Linked DNA regions of Ancylobacter polymorphus. The protein of the gene in region 2 interacts with the protein of the main gene of each other region in a pairwise test. Links are inferred from orthologs where the notes say so. Each region holds a gene or a part of one and is shown on either strand. Other genes may lie near its edges.

The links.
Region 1: the proteins of K9D25_RS13560 (region 2) and K9D25_RS18140 interact in binary tests that used the Escherichia coli proteins (3 or more experiments, as listed by UniProt). The link is inferred for Ancylobacter polymorphus from one-to-one orthologs.

The regions. Positions count from the first base shown.
Region 1 is NZ_CP083239.1:3,774,376-3,781,852, forward strand. What follows is about bases 3,219-6,026. They hold K9D25_RS18140 (HesB/IscA family protein), read right to left. Parts: upstream 4,912-6,026; coding sequence 4,525-4,911; downstream 3,219-4,524. Other genes in these bases: K9D25_RS18130 (mechanosensitive ion channel family protein), read right to left, coding at 3,219-4,064; K9D25_RS18135 (TfoX/Sxy family protein), read right to left, coding at 4,158-4,508; K9D25_RS18145 (VOC family protein), read right to left, coding at 5,126-5,557; K9D25_RS18150 (SUF system Fe-S cluster assembly protein), read right to left, coding at 5,554-5,928; K9D25_RS18155 (cysteine desulfurase), read right to left, coding at 5,925-6,026. Outside these bases: parE (DNA topoisomerase IV subunit B), read left to right, coding at 1-197; K9D25_RS18115 (LysE family translocator), read right to left, coding at 210-839; K9D25_RS18120 (GreA/GreB family elongation factor), read right to left, coding at 845-1,327; K9D25_RS18125 (DEAD/DEAH box helicase), read left to right, coding at 1,547-3,154; more of K9D25_RS18130, read right to left, coding at 3,141-3,218; more of K9D25_RS18155, read right to left, coding at 6,027-7,169; Fe-S cluster assembly protein SufD, read right to left, coding at 7,320-7,477. UniProt on the Escherichia coli protein: Is able to transfer iron-sulfur clusters to apo-ferredoxin. Multiple cycles of [2Fe2S] cluster formation and transfer are observed, suggesting that IscA acts catalytically.
Region 2 is NZ_CP083239.1:2,876,739-2,884,326, reverse strand. The notes cover bases 2,699-5,617. They hold K9D25_RS13560 (2Fe-2S iron-sulfur cluster-binding protein), read right to left. Parts: upstream 4,359-5,617; coding sequence 4,038-4,358; downstream 2,699-4,037. Other genes in these bases: K9D25_RS13555 (apolipoprotein acyltransferase), read left to right, coding at 4,745-5,617; K9D25_RS13565 (YcjF family protein), read left to right, coding at 2,986-4,047; K9D25_RS13570 (YcjX family protein), read left to right, coding at 2,699-2,963. In the rest of the region: K9D25_RS13580 (MipA/OmpV family protein), read right to left, coding at 1-800; K9D25_RS13575 (SixA phosphatase family protein), read left to right, coding at 979-1,497; more of K9D25_RS13570, read left to right, coding at 1,500-2,698; more of K9D25_RS13555, read left to right, coding at 5,618-7,588. UniProt on the Escherichia coli protein: Ferredoxin are iron-sulfur proteins that transfer electrons in a wide variety of metabolic reactions. Although the function of this ferredoxin is unknown it is probable that it has a role as a cellular electron transfer protein.

The DNA.
Region 1 (7,477 bases), 900 kb from region 2 along the record:
AAATGATGCCGGCGCAGCTGAAGGAAACCACCATGAGCCGCAAGACGCGCACGCTGCTGCGCGTCACCGTGGAAGAAGCCGAACGCGCGGCCACCGCCGACATCGTCGAGCGGCTGATGGGCAACAAGCCGGAAAGCCGCTTCACCTTCATCTCCGAGCGCGCCGCCTTCGCCAGCGAGGAACTGCTGGATATCTGAGCGGAGCGGGCTCTAGCGTCGGTCAAAAGCGAGCCGCGCGGCGAGACCGAGAAAAATCAGGCCCGTGAGACGCTGAAAGCCACGGGCGAGGTGCTCGCGCGTCCGCAGCCAGCCACTGAGCCGGCCGGCGAAGCCGCCGACCAGAGCGTTCACCACCGTGCCGCCAGCATTGAACACCGTGCCCAGCAGCAGGAATTGGAGAAAGCCCGATCCGCGCGTGGGATCGACGAATTGCGGCAGGAAGGCGAGGATGAACACCGCCACCTTCGGGTTTAGCACATTCACCAGCACCGCCTCGCGAAAGGCGCGCCAGGGCGTGTGCCGGCGGCCCAGCCCCGGTTCCAGCACCAGACCCGGGCTGCGCAGCGCCTGCACCGCCAGCCAGACGAGATAGGCGACACCGGCCCAGCGCAGCAGCTCGAACGCGCCGGGATGCGCGGCAAGCAGCGCCGCAAGGCCAAGCGCGGCGGCGAACACATGGATGAAGCCGCCGGCGGCAATGCCGAAGCTGGCGGCGATGCCGGCGCGGGGGCCGGACTTCATCCCCTGGCCGAGGCAGAACAGCATGTCGTTGCCGGGGGTGAGGTTCAGCGCCAGCGCCGCCGGCACGAAGAGCAGCAGCGTTTCCAGCGAAACCGGCATGGCGCTCACCCCTCCGCCGCCTCGGGACGCGGATCGACGGCAACGATGTCCATGACCCCGCCCGGCAGCGTCACCTCGTCGCCGATCCATTTGCCGGTCAGCGCGCGGGCGACCGGCGACACCCAGCCGATGCGGCCCTGCGCCGGATCGGCTTCATCTTCGCCAACAATGCGAAAGGTGCGGCGACCGCCCTTTTCATCCTCCAGCGTCACCGCCATGCCGAAGGTGATGGCTTCACCCTCCTGGGGCGGGTCCACCGGCTCGGCATTGGCACGGCGCGCCGACCAATAGCGTAGTTCCCGCGAGGCGGCGGCGACGGCGTCGCGCTCGCCCTTGGCGCCGGCGGCAGACAGCGCCTCGCGCTGGCGGGCGATTTCGGCGTCGATCTGTGCGAGGCCCCGGCGGGTGACGAGGTTGCGATTCGGGCTGACGGGCCGTTCGGGCAGCGTATCCGCGCCGCTGTCTTCTTTCACGAAAGCGCGGCTCATCGCGCGACCTGCCTTCCCCTGCGGGGCCGCGCCGGGCCGGACCATGCCGAAAAGCCCTTGACAGCGGCCGAATACGTTGACTTTCCGAGCGTTATGCCTATGGTGCAACGCGTCGTCATACCATATCCGACTGAGGCGCTCCGCGCGACGACGATGCAACCATCCCCGGTTACGGCTCGGGGGTTCGGTGTGCGGTGCGCAGCCGCAGAATTGATCCAGATGCCTTTTAACGAACTGGGCCTGAGCGACAAGGTGCTCGCGGCCGTTGCCGATACCGGCTACACCGAGCCGACGCCGATCCAGGCGCAGGCCATTCCGCATGTGCTCGCGCGCCGCGACGTGCTGGGCCTCGCGCAGACGGGCACCGGCAAGACCGCCGCCTTCACCCTGCCGATGCTGACATTGCTGGAGCAGGGGCGCGCCCGGGCCCGCATGCCCCGCACGCTGATCCTCGAACCCACGCGCGAACTCGCGGCACAGGTCGAAGAGAACTTCACGCGCTACGGCAAGAACCACAAGCTGAACGTTGCCCTGCTGATCGGCGGCGTCTCCTTCGGCGACCAGGATGCGAAGCTGCTGCGCGGCGTCGACATCCTCATCGCCACGCCGGGCCGGCTGCTCGACCATGTGGAGCGTGGCCGACTGCTGCTCTCGGGCATCGAGATCCTCGTCATCGACGAAGCAGACCGCATGCTCGACATGGGCTTCATCCCGGACATTGAACGCGTGTGCAAGCTGGTGCCGTTCACCCGCCAGACGCTGTTCTTCTCCGCGACCATGCCGCCGGAAATCCAGCGCCTCGTCGCGCAGTTCCTGTCGAACCCGGTACAGATCGAGGCGTCGCGCCCCTCCTCCACCGCCTCGACCATCACCCAGTTGCTGGTCGCCTCACCCAAAGAGGATTTCGCCAAGCGCGAAGTGCTGCGCGGGCTGATCGACAGCGCCGAGAACCTGCAGAACGGCATCATCTTCTGCAACCGCAAGAGCGAAGTCGCCATCGTTCACAAGTCGCTGCTGCGCCATGGCTATAAGGCCGTGTGCCTGCATGGCGACATGGACCAGCGCTCGCGCATGCAGGCGCTCGACCAGTTCCGCACCGGCGAGGCCACGCTGCTGGTGGCGTCCGACGTTGCCGCACGCGGGCTCGACATTCCCGCCGTGAGCCATGTGTTCAACTACGACACGCCGCATCACGCGGAAGACTACGTGCACCGCATCGGCCGCACCGGCCGCGCCGGACGTGCGGGCGCCGCCTTCACCATCGTCACCTCCGCCGATTCCAAGTCGCTGGCGGCCATCGAGAAGCTGATCGGCCGTCCGATCGACTGGAAGGACGGCGCCGGTCTAGACACGGTGCCGGCGGTGGAGACGCGCGCACGTCCAGGCCGCGAGAAGGCGTCGGGTGACAGGACCGCGCGCGAAAAGGGCCGTGGCGGTCGCAACCGCGAGCGCGAGGATGGCGGCGAGAGCCGTGGCGCCCGTCCTGCCCGCCGCCGCGAGGCCGAGCCGGCCAGCGCGCCGGTCGAGGCTGTGGAGACGAAGGTCGCGGCTGAGGCTCCGGCCAAGCCGGCACGGCGCCGCTCTCGCGCGGCCGAGGCGGACGCCGCCCCGACCGCCGTCGCGCCTGCCGCTCCGCCCGTGGCCGCCTCGGCTCCGGCGAACGCGCCGCGCGGGCGTGGCCGCGAGAAGGCCGCCCCCGCCCCGGCGCGGGCGCCGGTCACCCCGCTCACCCATCGCCGCCCCGACCGGGCGCCGATGGACGAGCCGGCGGACACCTCGCACCTGCCGGCCTTCCTGCTGCGGCCGGTGAAGATCAAGGCCGGCTGAACGGCTCGCCCGCCTTGGGCTGCGGCAGGGCGGAACCGGCTTCCACCTGATCTGCAGCCACCACCGGCTTCGCCGCGCGCGGGCGGCGCGGCGATGACGCGGCTGGCGAAGCTGCGACTGGCTGATCAGTCGGCGTGGACGGCGTGCGGATGACTTCGCGCAGGCGCTTGATCAGGTCGCCACGCACCCCGCCTGCATCGCCCGAAGACGCCCAGCCGGAAAAACCGATCTCGACCCGGTCCAGCGCCATCTTTGCGATGGAGGCGGACGGACCCGGGGTGGCGGACACGCGCGGGTCGTTTTTCAGGAAAGCCAAGCCCTTCTCCATCAACCCCTCGATGTCGGCATCCGGCTTCAGTTCCAGCGCGAAGCTGAAGCTGCGGGCGCCATAGACCGAGCGGTTGATGATCGGCGCCCCCCACACCCGGCCGTTCGGCATCAGCACCTGCACATTGTCGCCCGCGGCGAGTTCGGTGGTGAACAGGGTAATGGCCTTCACCGTGCCGCTCTGCCCGCCGACCTCGACGGAATCGCCGACCTTGAACGGGCGGAACAGCAGCAGCATCAACCCGGCGGCGACATTGGACAGCGTGCCCTGCAAGGCGAGCCCCACCGCCAGAGAGGTGGCGCCGAGCACCGCGATCAGGCTGGTGGTCTGAATGCCGAAGCGTTGCAGCACGGCGAGCCCGACGAACACCAGCACGGTGTAGCGGGCGAGGCTTGAGAGGAAGCCGACAATGGTCGGGTCGACCCGGTGCGTGGCGTTCAGCGCCCGGGTCACCAGCCGATCCACCACGCTCGCCAGCCACCAGCCGATAATCAGCAGCGCCAGAGCATAGAGAATGTTCAGCCCGTAAAGGACGATGAGGTCGCCAAGCCCATTCAGGCCGCCATAGCTGTCGAGATCCATCGCTTGTCGCTCCGTGCGCGTCCGGGAGCCCGGCACCGCCGGGACCTTCGGCAAACACGTGCGACGCGGGCGGGTTCCCGCGGGACGCATGTTTCAGCGTCGGCGCGAGCGACGAGGGATGGCGGCAGCGCCGGCCGCGCGGGCGATGGCGAGGGCGCGATGGGCGAGCGCGGCGGCGAGTTCGCCATCGTCGAGCGCCGGCTCCGGTAGTGACCAGTAGCCGACGCTCACCCGCCTTCCATCCTTGCGCGCATAGGTGAAGGGCTCGGCGCCCGCAGAGGCGAGATCGGCGGCGAAGGCCGCGTCGGTCTTGAGATAGAGGCGCCCGTCGATGACGAGCCCGAACATCACGCCGTCTGCGTACAGCCCCTGCCCGCCGAACAGGCGGCGGGTGCGCACGGGCCCGAAGGCGGCGAAGAGATCGGCGATGTCGGCCTCATCCATCGCGCACCGCGAGGGATCAGGCGCTGGCGCCGGTGGCCTCGGGCCGTACGGGGGTGATGGCGACGGATTCGCCGCAGCCGCAGGCCGAGGTCTGGTTGGGGTTGTTGAACACGAACTGGGCAGCGAACTTGTCCGCCTTGAAGTCCATCTCGGTGCCGAGAAGATACAGGATCGCCTTGGGGTCGATCAGCACCTTCACGCCCTTGTCCTCGACCACCTCGTCGAACTTGCCCGCCTCTTCGGCGAATTCCATCGTGTATTCCATGCCGGCGCAGCCGCCATTCTTGACGCCGATACGAAGCCCGGCGACCGGCTTTTCCGAACGCGCGATCACCTGCCGCACGCGGTCGGCGGCAGCGTCGGTCAAGGTCATCACCTTGGGGCGGGGGCGGGGCTGGGTCATGTTCACTGTCTCCACATCGACGCCGGTTCAAGGCCGGCGGATCGGTCCCGCCTAATGTGGGGGATGCGTGGGGCGCCGGCAAGGGCGAAGGCGGCGGGTAGCGCCAGCGTCATCCCGGCCGAGGGCAGCGAGAGCCGGGACCGCTCTTCGTTCGGCGCGATCCCGGATCGGCCTACGGCCGTCCGGGATGACGACAGCGGACACGTCCCAGCCCTCAGTAATTCGGCCAAAGCCCGGGCGTGGCCAGTTCGACCATGTGATGGTCCGGATCGCGGAAATACAGGCTGACCCCGCCCCCCTTCCAGTTCACCCGGCCTTCCAGCTTCACGCGATGGGCGGCGAGATGCTGCTCCCAATGCGCCAGAGAACTTTCCGGGATCGCCAGCGCGTAATGCAGCGCGCCGCTGCCGTCATGCGGCGGGATGGTGCCTTCCGCCATCACCACCGGCTCCAGCGTCGCGCCGCGCAGGAACAGCAGAAGCACGCTGCCCGGCCCGGCGCGATAGGCGCAGAAGCGGTCATCGGCGACCATCGGCTCCAACCCCAGCACGCGCTCATAGAAGGCGCGGGCCCGGGCCATGTCGTCAACATAGAGCCCCGTTTCCAGCACGCCGGACAGCGGCGGCGCGACGGGGGTCTCACTCACCACAGATTCAGCGCCAGCCGCGCTTCCTCGGACATCCGACCCTGATCCCACGGCGGATCGAAGGTGAGGTTGACGGTAGCACCGGCGACACCGCCGACGCTGGCTACCGCGCCCTCCACCATGCCGGGCAGTTCGGCCGCCGAGGGGCAGTTGGGCGTGGTCAACGTCATTTCCACCGCGACCTGACGGTCGTCGGCGATGTCGACCTTGTAGATGAGGCCGAGCTCGTAGATGTCGACCGGGATTTCCGGGTCATAGACGGTCTTGAGCGCCGCGACGATGTCGTCGGTCAGGCGCTCAAGCTCCGCCTCCGGAATGGCGGCGTTCACAGCCGGGGTGTTCGGCGTGTCGGAGGTCTGGGCTTCGCTCATGCGAAAAGATCCTGAGCCTTGATGAGGGCGTCGGCGAGAATGTCGACTTCCTCATGCGTGTTGTAGAGCGCGAACGACGCCCGGCACGTCGCCGTCACACCATATCGCCCCAGAAGCGGCATCGCGCAATGGGTGCCGGCACGCACCGCCACGCCGGCGCGGTCGATCACGGTGGCGATGTCATGCGCATGCGCGCCCTTCACGTCGAAGGCGAAGATCGCGCCCTTGCCCGGCGCGTCGCCATAGACCTGCACGGAATTGATCTGCGCCAGCCGCTCGCGGGCATAGGCGCCGAGCGAGGCCTCATGCGCGGCGATGCGCTCGCGGCCGAGGCTTTCCATATAGGCCAGCGCCGCGCCGAGCCCGATCGCCTGCACGATGGGCGGCGTCCCGGCCTCGAAGCGGTGCGGGGGCTCGCCATAGGTGACGCCCTCTTCGGTGACGGTGCGGATCATCTCGCCGCCGCCCTCATAAGGCGGCATCTTCTCCAGCAGCGCCCGCTTGCCATAGAGCAGGCCGATGCCGGTCGGCCCGTAGAGCTTGTGGCCGGTGACGGCGTAGAAATCGACATCGAGGTCGACCACGTCCACCGGCATGTGCACGGCGGCCTGCGAGCCGTCGACCACCACCAAAGCGCCGGCCTCATGGGCGAGGCGGGCGATCTCCTTGATCGGCGTCACCGTGCCGAGCACGTTCGACATATGGGTGATGGCGACGATCCTGGTCCGCTCGGTGAGCAGCGCCTTGAAGGCGTCGAGGTCGAAGGCACCGTCCTCGGTCACCGGCGCCCATTTAATCACGGCGCCCTTGCGCTCGCGCAGATAGTTCCATGGCACGATGTTGGAATGGTGCTCCATGATCGAGAGCACGATCTCGTCGCCTTCGCCGATCGACTGGCCGAGCGAGGAGGCCACGAGGTTGAGCGCGCCGGTGGCGGAGCGGGTGAAGATCACCTCGTCCAGCGTCGGGGCGTTGAGGAAGGCGCGGCAGCGCTCGCGGGCTTCCTCATAGGCCTCGGTCATCGCATTGGCGAGGAAGTGCAGGCCGCGATGGACGTTGGAATATTCGTTCTCATAGGCAAAGCGCATCCGGTCCAGCACCTGCACCGGCTTCTGCGCCGAGGCGGCATTGTCGAGATAGACCAGCGGCTTGCCGTAGACCTGCTTGGACAGGATGGGGAAATCCTGCCGCACGCGGGCGACGTCGTAGGTGCCGTCGGTGACGGCGGGATGGAGGGTCATCTTCCGGCCTTTCGTTAAGGCGTCATCCCGGCCGCAGCGAAGCGCAGAGCCGGGATCGCGGGCCGAGCAATGGCCCAGTTCGGCGGACGATCCCGGATCGCGGCCATGCCGCGTCCGGGATGACGGCTTCGATCAATGCGCAACCGCGCCTCAGGCCCGCGCCGCGAGCCAGGCTTCCGCGCGTTCGACCAGCGCCTCGCGCAGGCCGTCATGCTCGACGGTCTCCACCGCCTCGCCGACAAAAGCCTGCACCAGAAGGCTCTGCGCCTCCTTCATCGGGATGCCGCGAGCGCGCAGATAGAACAGAA
Region 2 (7,588 bases):
TTCTGCACAACGAGCGGGCTGTCCGCCGCGTCGTCCATCAGATATTTGTACTCGGCAAAGATCGAACCGGTGATGTTCTCGGTGAAGCGCTTCACCACCTGCCCACCGAAGCCCACCGAATAGATGCCGCCGCCGGCCTTATAGGGCGTCAGCGGATTGCCGAGCGCCTGGGCGAACGTCGCCTCGGCCGGAGTGATTCCGTAATAGGTGTCGGTATAGCCCGAGCTGGCCAGCGTCATGCGCGGACCGGCCGACAGGGTGACGCCCCAGAGTTCCGGGCTGAAGTGAATGGCGTCGACAGCGAAGTCCGCCACAACGCCCTCGAAGCCGCCAAAGCCGTAGCGGACATCGCCGCGCAGGCGCAGCCAGTCCATCGGGAACCACTGGGCGTAGCCGCCGATCTGGTAGGCATAATCGATGTTGGACATGCCGCGCAGGGCGTAGGAGCTGGACGAGTCCCGCTTCCATGTCATCGTGCCGGTGATACCGGCCTCGAACACGCCGTTATCGAACAGCGCGATGCTCGGATTGTCGTTGAAGCTCTTGAACTCGCTCAGCCGGTCCGCGCGATTGATGCTGATGATCGGCTTGAAGCCGAACTCATAGTCATCCGAGCCCATCCAGGTCGGCACGCCCATCACATAGCCGCCAAGCGTGACCGTCCACTGGCGATCGCGCGATTCGGCCGGGGCGTAGGCCGGGTCGCCCTTATAGGTCATGTCGGCCGCATAGGTGATCGACGCCGTAAGGCCGAGCGTTCCCGCAACAACCACGACACTGGCGAAGCCGACTGACCGCATTGCAACCATCCTATGAAACCGACAGCCTCTTCCTTACAGCAGGTTAGCACGCAAGTGGTTGCCGAAAAGTCACTTAATGGCCGTCAATCATTAAGGCGACAACGCGTGCAGATACTCGCACCGCCGAATTTCGCGCCTATATGTCCGCTACGTCGCCGTCCCCTACTCATGGATTCTAATGCTGCGCCTCATCCTGCTGCGTCACGCCAAGTCCGCCTGGCCGGACGGGGTTGCCGACATCGATCGTCCGCTGGCCCCGCGTGGCCTGCGCGCCGCCGCCGCCATCGGCGCTTATATGGTGCAGGAGGAACTGCTTCCCGCCCTCATCTTCGTCTCGCCGGCACGCCGCACCATCGAGACCTGGGAGATTGTGAGCCGCCACTGGCCAGCGCACCCGCTGCCGGCCTATGAGCGCAGCATCTATGAGGCGCCCGCCGCCAATCTGATGCGTCTCGTCACCGCGCAGAACGAGGCGTCGCCCTTGATGCTGGTGGGGCACAATCCCGGCATGGAGGACTTCACCACGCTGCTCCTGCGCCGCGAGCAGCGGGCCAAGGTTCTGCCGAAATTTCCCACAGGTGCCTTGGCGGTCATTGATGTGCCGGTGGCGAACTGGGCCGAGATCGAGCCTGGCATCGGCACGCTGGAACGATTCGTCACGCCGCATGCGCTCGGGGTGACGAAGGAGAAGGACTAGCCGTGGCCTCCCGCCTTGACTGGCTGCTCGACGAGGCGCGCCTCACCGCGCAGACCCTGATCGACCGCGCCGAGGACCTCGCCAGCCCGACGCTGCGGCTCGGCATCACCGGCCTGTCGCGGGCGGGAAAGACCGTGTTCACCACCGCGCTGGTCCATGCGCTGATGCGCGGCGGACGGTTGCCGGTCTTCCGGGCCATGCATGAGGGACGCATCGCCTCCGCGAGGCTGGAGCCGCAGCCAGACGACGGGGTGCCGCGCTTCGACTATGAGGGGCATCTGGCCACCCTGGTGGACGACCGCCGCTGGCCGGAATCGACACGGCGCATCAGCGAGTTGCGCCTGGCCATCGACTACGCTCCCGCGCGCGGCGGGCGCCGGACGCTCACACTCGACATCGTCGACTATCCCGGCGAATGGCTGCTCGACCTGCCACTGCTCGACCAGTCCTTCGCCGATTTCGCCCGGCATAGCCTCGCCCTTGCCCATGCACCCGCCCGCCGTCCGCTCGCCGGCCCGTTCCTGGCGGCGTTGCAAGCGACGGACCCGTCCGCCCCGGCGGATGAGGCCGAGGCACGGAAGCTCGCAGCGCTGTTTACCGACTATCTCGCCGCGTGCCGCGCCGAGACCGTGTCGATGAGCCTGCTGCCGCCGGGGCGCTTCCTCATGCCGGGCGACCTCGAAGGCTCGCCCGCCCTCACCTTCGCCCCGCTCGACCTTGCCGAAGGTACGCAGGCCCCTTCCGGCTCGCTGCAGGCGATGATGGAGCGGCGCTTCGAAGCCTATAAGGAACGCATCGTCCGCCCGTTCTTCCGCGATCATTTCGCCCGGCTCGATCGGCAGATCGTGCTCATCGACGTGCTCTCCGCGCTCAATGCCGGGCCGGCGGCGCTGGCAGACCTCGAATCCGCACTGGACGGCATCCTCGCCGCCTTCCGCATCGGGCGGAACTCATGGCTTGCCGCCCTTTTCCGCCATCGCATCGGCAAAGTGCTGTTCGCCGCGACCAAGGCCGACCATCTGCACCACACCAGCCACGACCCGCTGGAGGCGATCCTGCGCCGGCTCGTGGAGCGGGCCTTGGGGCGGGCGGAAAACGCGGGTGCTGACATCGACGTGGTAGCGCTCGCCGCCGTGCGGGCGACGCGCGAGGCGATGGTGAAGCGCGGGCGGGCGCATCTGCCGGCCATTGTCGGCGTACCCGAGGCCGGCCAACACGGCGCGGACGATTTCGACGGGCTGGCGGAAGCCGCCGTTTTCCCCGGCGACCTGCCGGAGAACCCGTCCGCCCTGTTCGATCCCGCCCATGGCTTCAGCGGCCTGTCGGACGCGGCAGGCGGCGATTTCCGCTTCCTGCGCTTCCGTCCCCCGCTGGTCACACGCAATGCGGAGACTCTCGCGCTGCCGCTTCCCCATATTCGTCTCGATCGCGCGCTGGAATTCCTCCTCGGCGACCGACTGAAATAAAGCCGGCTGGACACGGACACCCATGAGCGACCGCACCCCTCGCCGCCCGCAAGCCTTCCGTCTCGACGATCCCGGCGTCGTGCTGGCCGAAGACGGTCGCGCCGCGCCACGTGGCGCCGTGGTGGTCACTCCCACCTCGGCCGAAGCTCTTGAGGAAATTACCCCGCTCCCGCCGGCCCCGCCGAAGACGTCGCGCTGGGGCCAACTGTTCTGGGCGGGGCTCGGCGGCCTGGTCAGCCTCGGGGCTGGACTGGCGGTGACGAAGCTGGTCGAAGACCTGTTCGCCCGTGCCGACTGGCTCGGCTATGTCGGCCTCGCTTTCGCGCTGGCTCTGGCGCTGGCCAGCCTCGCCATTCTGACGCGCGAGGCCTTCGGGCTCATTCGCCTGCGCACGCTCAATCACCTGCGCGAACAAGCGGCGGAAGCGCTAGCGAAAGACGACCGGCGCCTCGCTGAATCGGTGACGAATGAACTCCTGGCCATCGCCGCCACCTCGCCGCGCCTGTTTCGCGCCCGCACAGAACTGTCAGGCCATCTCGACGCCATCATCGACGGCGCCGATCTGATCCGGCTCACCGAGCGCCAGCTGATGGCCCCGCTGGACGCCGAGGCGACGCAGTTGGTGTCCAACGCCGCCAAGCGCGTCTCGGTGGTTACCGCCGTCTCGCCGCGTGCGGCGGTGGACCTCATCTTCGTGCTGGTGACCGCCATCGGCCTCGTGCGACGGCTGGCGCAGCTTTATGGCGGACGCCCCGGCGCGCTCGGCATGGTGCGGCTTTTTCGCCAGGTGGTCACCCATCTCGCCGTCACCGGTGGAATGGCGGCGGGCGATTCGCTGGTTCAGCAGGTTGTCGGCCACGGCATCGCCGCCAAGCTCTCGGCACGGCTGGGCGAGGGCGTGGTGAACGGTCTGCTCACCGCGCGGCTCGGTATCGCCGCTATCGAGGTGACACGCCCCCTGCCCTTCGTCGCCCTGCCGGCGCCGGCGCTCAGCGATGTCGCCTCTGGGCTCGTGAGCCGCAGCACGACGAAGGAGACCGGAAGCGAGGGCCAAAAGCCCCCGACGGGAACCGCTCAGCCCTGATTTTCCGGCGTGCGTACGACCAGCCCGTCCAGCGCCTCGGTGACCTTTATCTGGCAGGACAGGCGCGAGGTGGGGCGCACGTCGGAGGCGAAATCGAGCATATCCTCCTCCATGGGCCCCGGCTCGCCGGTGGCGGCCTGCCATGCTTCGTCCACATAAACGTGACAGGTCGCACAGGCGCAGGCGCCGCCGCACTCGGCGTCGATTCCCGGAACGCCGTTGCGGATCGCCGCTTCCATTACGGTGGCGCCGAGGGCGGCCTCCACGGTGCGCTCTGTGCCGGCGGCGTCGACGAAGGTGATTTTGGGCATGGGGGCTTCAGCGATTTGGAATGACTTCAGGAAGGTCCGCCCTAGATAACGATGAGACGCGCCGAACACCAGCCGGCTCGCACCACGTCCCGACGGTTTGGCCGCAGCGCGATTCGCGGGGCGGGAGGCGACGAAGAGATTTTCGGAAGACCGTGAATCACAGGTTTCACAGCGTGGTAAACAGGGCGTTAACGATAACTGAAATCAGCCCGTTAACCCCCGTTCCATTTCTGATGGTCAAGAGCGTAGGATAAAGCTGCGGGGAACTGGCGTTCCTCTCGTCAAGTGCGGAACTCTCCCACGGACGGGAATGCCATGACTCCGCGAAACCCCGGGCCGACGGCGCGAGCCGGTCGGAGTAGAGTACGGACCGGAGGCAGGCGCCGATGTCGACGAACACGAAGAAGATTGAGCAGGATCCCGCCGAGGCCGCGCTGTCGGCCATCGAGGAGGCGCTCAGTCTCGACCACACGCCAGATGACGGTTTTGCCGCATCGGCGGGGGACGACTTCGAGCTGCCCCCGGCCCGCGAGCCGGAGGGACCGCGGATCGAGACCCGCACCGGCGCCACTGGCGACGCCGGGTCGTCACGCTTTCTCGACGAAATTGACCTCTTCGGCGACACGGCGGAACCAGCCGAGTTCGACGCGGCGTCGCTCGACGACGACTTCCGGCTGTCCGAGGATGACCTCGCCGACACGTCCGACCTTGCTCGCGCGGGCGAGCCGACATTCGACGTCACCCCTTCCGGTGCCGATGCCGGGCTGAGCCCGGCTGCCCCCGCTGTGGCGGCAAGCGCGGCAGCCGCGGGCGCCGCGGCGGTTCTTCCTCGCAGTGAGGTGCGCAGCGAGCCCGAACCGGCCGAGACGGCCACGCCGTCGAAGGGACGCCGTGCCGCCGCCAATGACGACCGGGAGAGCATCGGGCAGCTGCTGGCGTCTCTGCAGCGCCGGCCCTCCTCCACGCCCTATGTCGTTGCCAGCATCGCCGCTCTGGTTTGGCTCGTGGCCGGCGGCGTGCTGCTGCAGGCGCAGTTCGGGGCCGTTGGCGGTAATTTCTCCGCGCTGATGAATGCGCCCGGCTTCCTCGCGGGCATTGCCGCGACTCTCGTTCCGCCGATCTTCTTCGTCGTGCTCGCCGCCATGGTACGGCGGATGCAGGAAATGCGGATCGTCGCCTACTCCATGGCGCAGGTCGCCATCCGCCTTGCCGAACCGGCGAAGACCCCGGCAGCCGCACCCGCCCCGGCCGTGATCGCGCCGGCAACCGCCGCCGCCCTGCCGGCCATCCAGATGCCGGAAGGCGTCTCGCCGGACACGCTCGCTCAATATGCCGGGCTCGAACAGGCGGTCACCCGCGCCAGCGAGGCGGAAGCCTTCGTGCGCGGCGAAGTTGCGGCACTGGCCCAAGCCTATGACGACAACAACCGCAAGATGCATCAGCTTATCGAGCGCCTGCAGCTCGAACGCGATGCGATCCTGACCCAGACCGAGCATGTGCGCGAGACCCTCGCCGCCTCGCAATTCACCTTTGCCGAGGAAGTCGGCAATGTCAGCGACCGCATCAACGAGACTGTCACGCTGGCCGCCGACCGGGTGGCCCTGACGCTTTCGGATCGTGGCGAACACATCACCCTCGCGCTCGGCCGCGTCGGTGACACCATCATTGAGGCGCTGTCCGACAAGGGCGGCGACCTGATCGACCGGCTGCAGGCGACGGGGTCGGAGGTCAACACCAACCTGTCCGATTCCAGCGAGCATCTGCTCTCCTCCCTCGCCGCCAAGAGCGACGAGATCGGCAACCGCCTCTCCGGCGTCACCACGCAGCTCACCGAAACGCTGAGCGCGCGCACGGACGAGATCAGCCGCCAGCTCTCGGGCGCGACCGACAACCTCTCCAAGACGCTGACGGCACGCTCCGACGAAATCGGCCTGCGGCTTGCCGGCATCGCCGAGAACCTAACCGACACGCTGGCCACCCGTACCGACGCGATCAGCCGCCAGCTCGCCGGTGTCACCGAAAACCTTTCCGACACCCTGTCGATCCGTACCGACGAGATCAGCCGCCAGCTGACCGGCGTCACCGAGAACCTCTCCGACACCCTCGCCGCCCGGACCGATGAAATCGGCGACCGCCTGCTGCGCACCGCCTCCGAACTGTCGCATGTGGTCAATCTGCGGACCGAGGAACTGGGCGACAAGCTGTCGGCCACGACCATCAACCTCACCAGCACGCTCACCGCGCGCTCGGACGAGATCACCGATGCCCTGGTCAGCACCGGAACGCGTCTCGCCGACGAGATCGCGATCCGCGCCAGCCAGGTGAACCAGACGCTCAAGACCACCGGTGACGCGCTGGTACTCGACCTCTCGGTGCGCGGCGGCGAAGTCGTGCGCAAGCTGGAAGAGACCGGCAACCGGGTGGCGGACACCATCACCGTGCGCGGCGACGACCTCGCCGACCGCATCGCCGATACCGGCAACCGCATCTATGACGCTGTCGCCGTGCGCGGCGCCGAGCTGGAGCGGCTGCTCGGCGAGACCGGGCAGCGCGTGGTCCACCAGCTGTCGCAGGCCGGCACCGGCATTCACGATGCCCTCGCCGAAGCGGCAGGCCGGGTCTCGCAGGATATCGACTATCGCGGCCAGGCTCTGACCCAGCAGCTCGCCCATGTCGGCGCCGAAGCGGCGCAGACGCTCGCCGACAACGGTGCGCGGGTGACCGAGCAGTTCCGCGAGGCGGCCGACTATCTCGCCTCCGACCTCACCACGCGCAGCGAGAACATGCGCGACCACCTGGAGCAGCAGTTCCGCAACATCGAGGATCTGGTCAGCGTCCGCGGCGGCGAGATCGCCGACCGCATCTCTGTCGACACCGCGATGCTGGGCCGCCAGATCGTCGACGGGCTGCGCGACTTCGATACGGTCATCAACACCAATGGTGGCCAGCTGGTCCAGCGCATTTCGGACCGCGTCGACGCGGTCACCCGCGCGATCGACACCAACCTCTCCGGCTTCGACGATCAGGTCTCGAACAAGGCAGAACAGGTGGCCGCCGCGCTCGACCAGCGCATTGCCAGCATCGAAAGCGTGCTCGACCGGGGCGTGGAAGGCCTCAACGAGACCCTTGGCAGCCGCACCGTCGAGTTCGCCCAGACACTGTCGGAAGGCGCCCGTCAGGCCAATGACGCGATGAGCGAATCGCTTGGCATGCTCAGCGGCTTCTTTGAC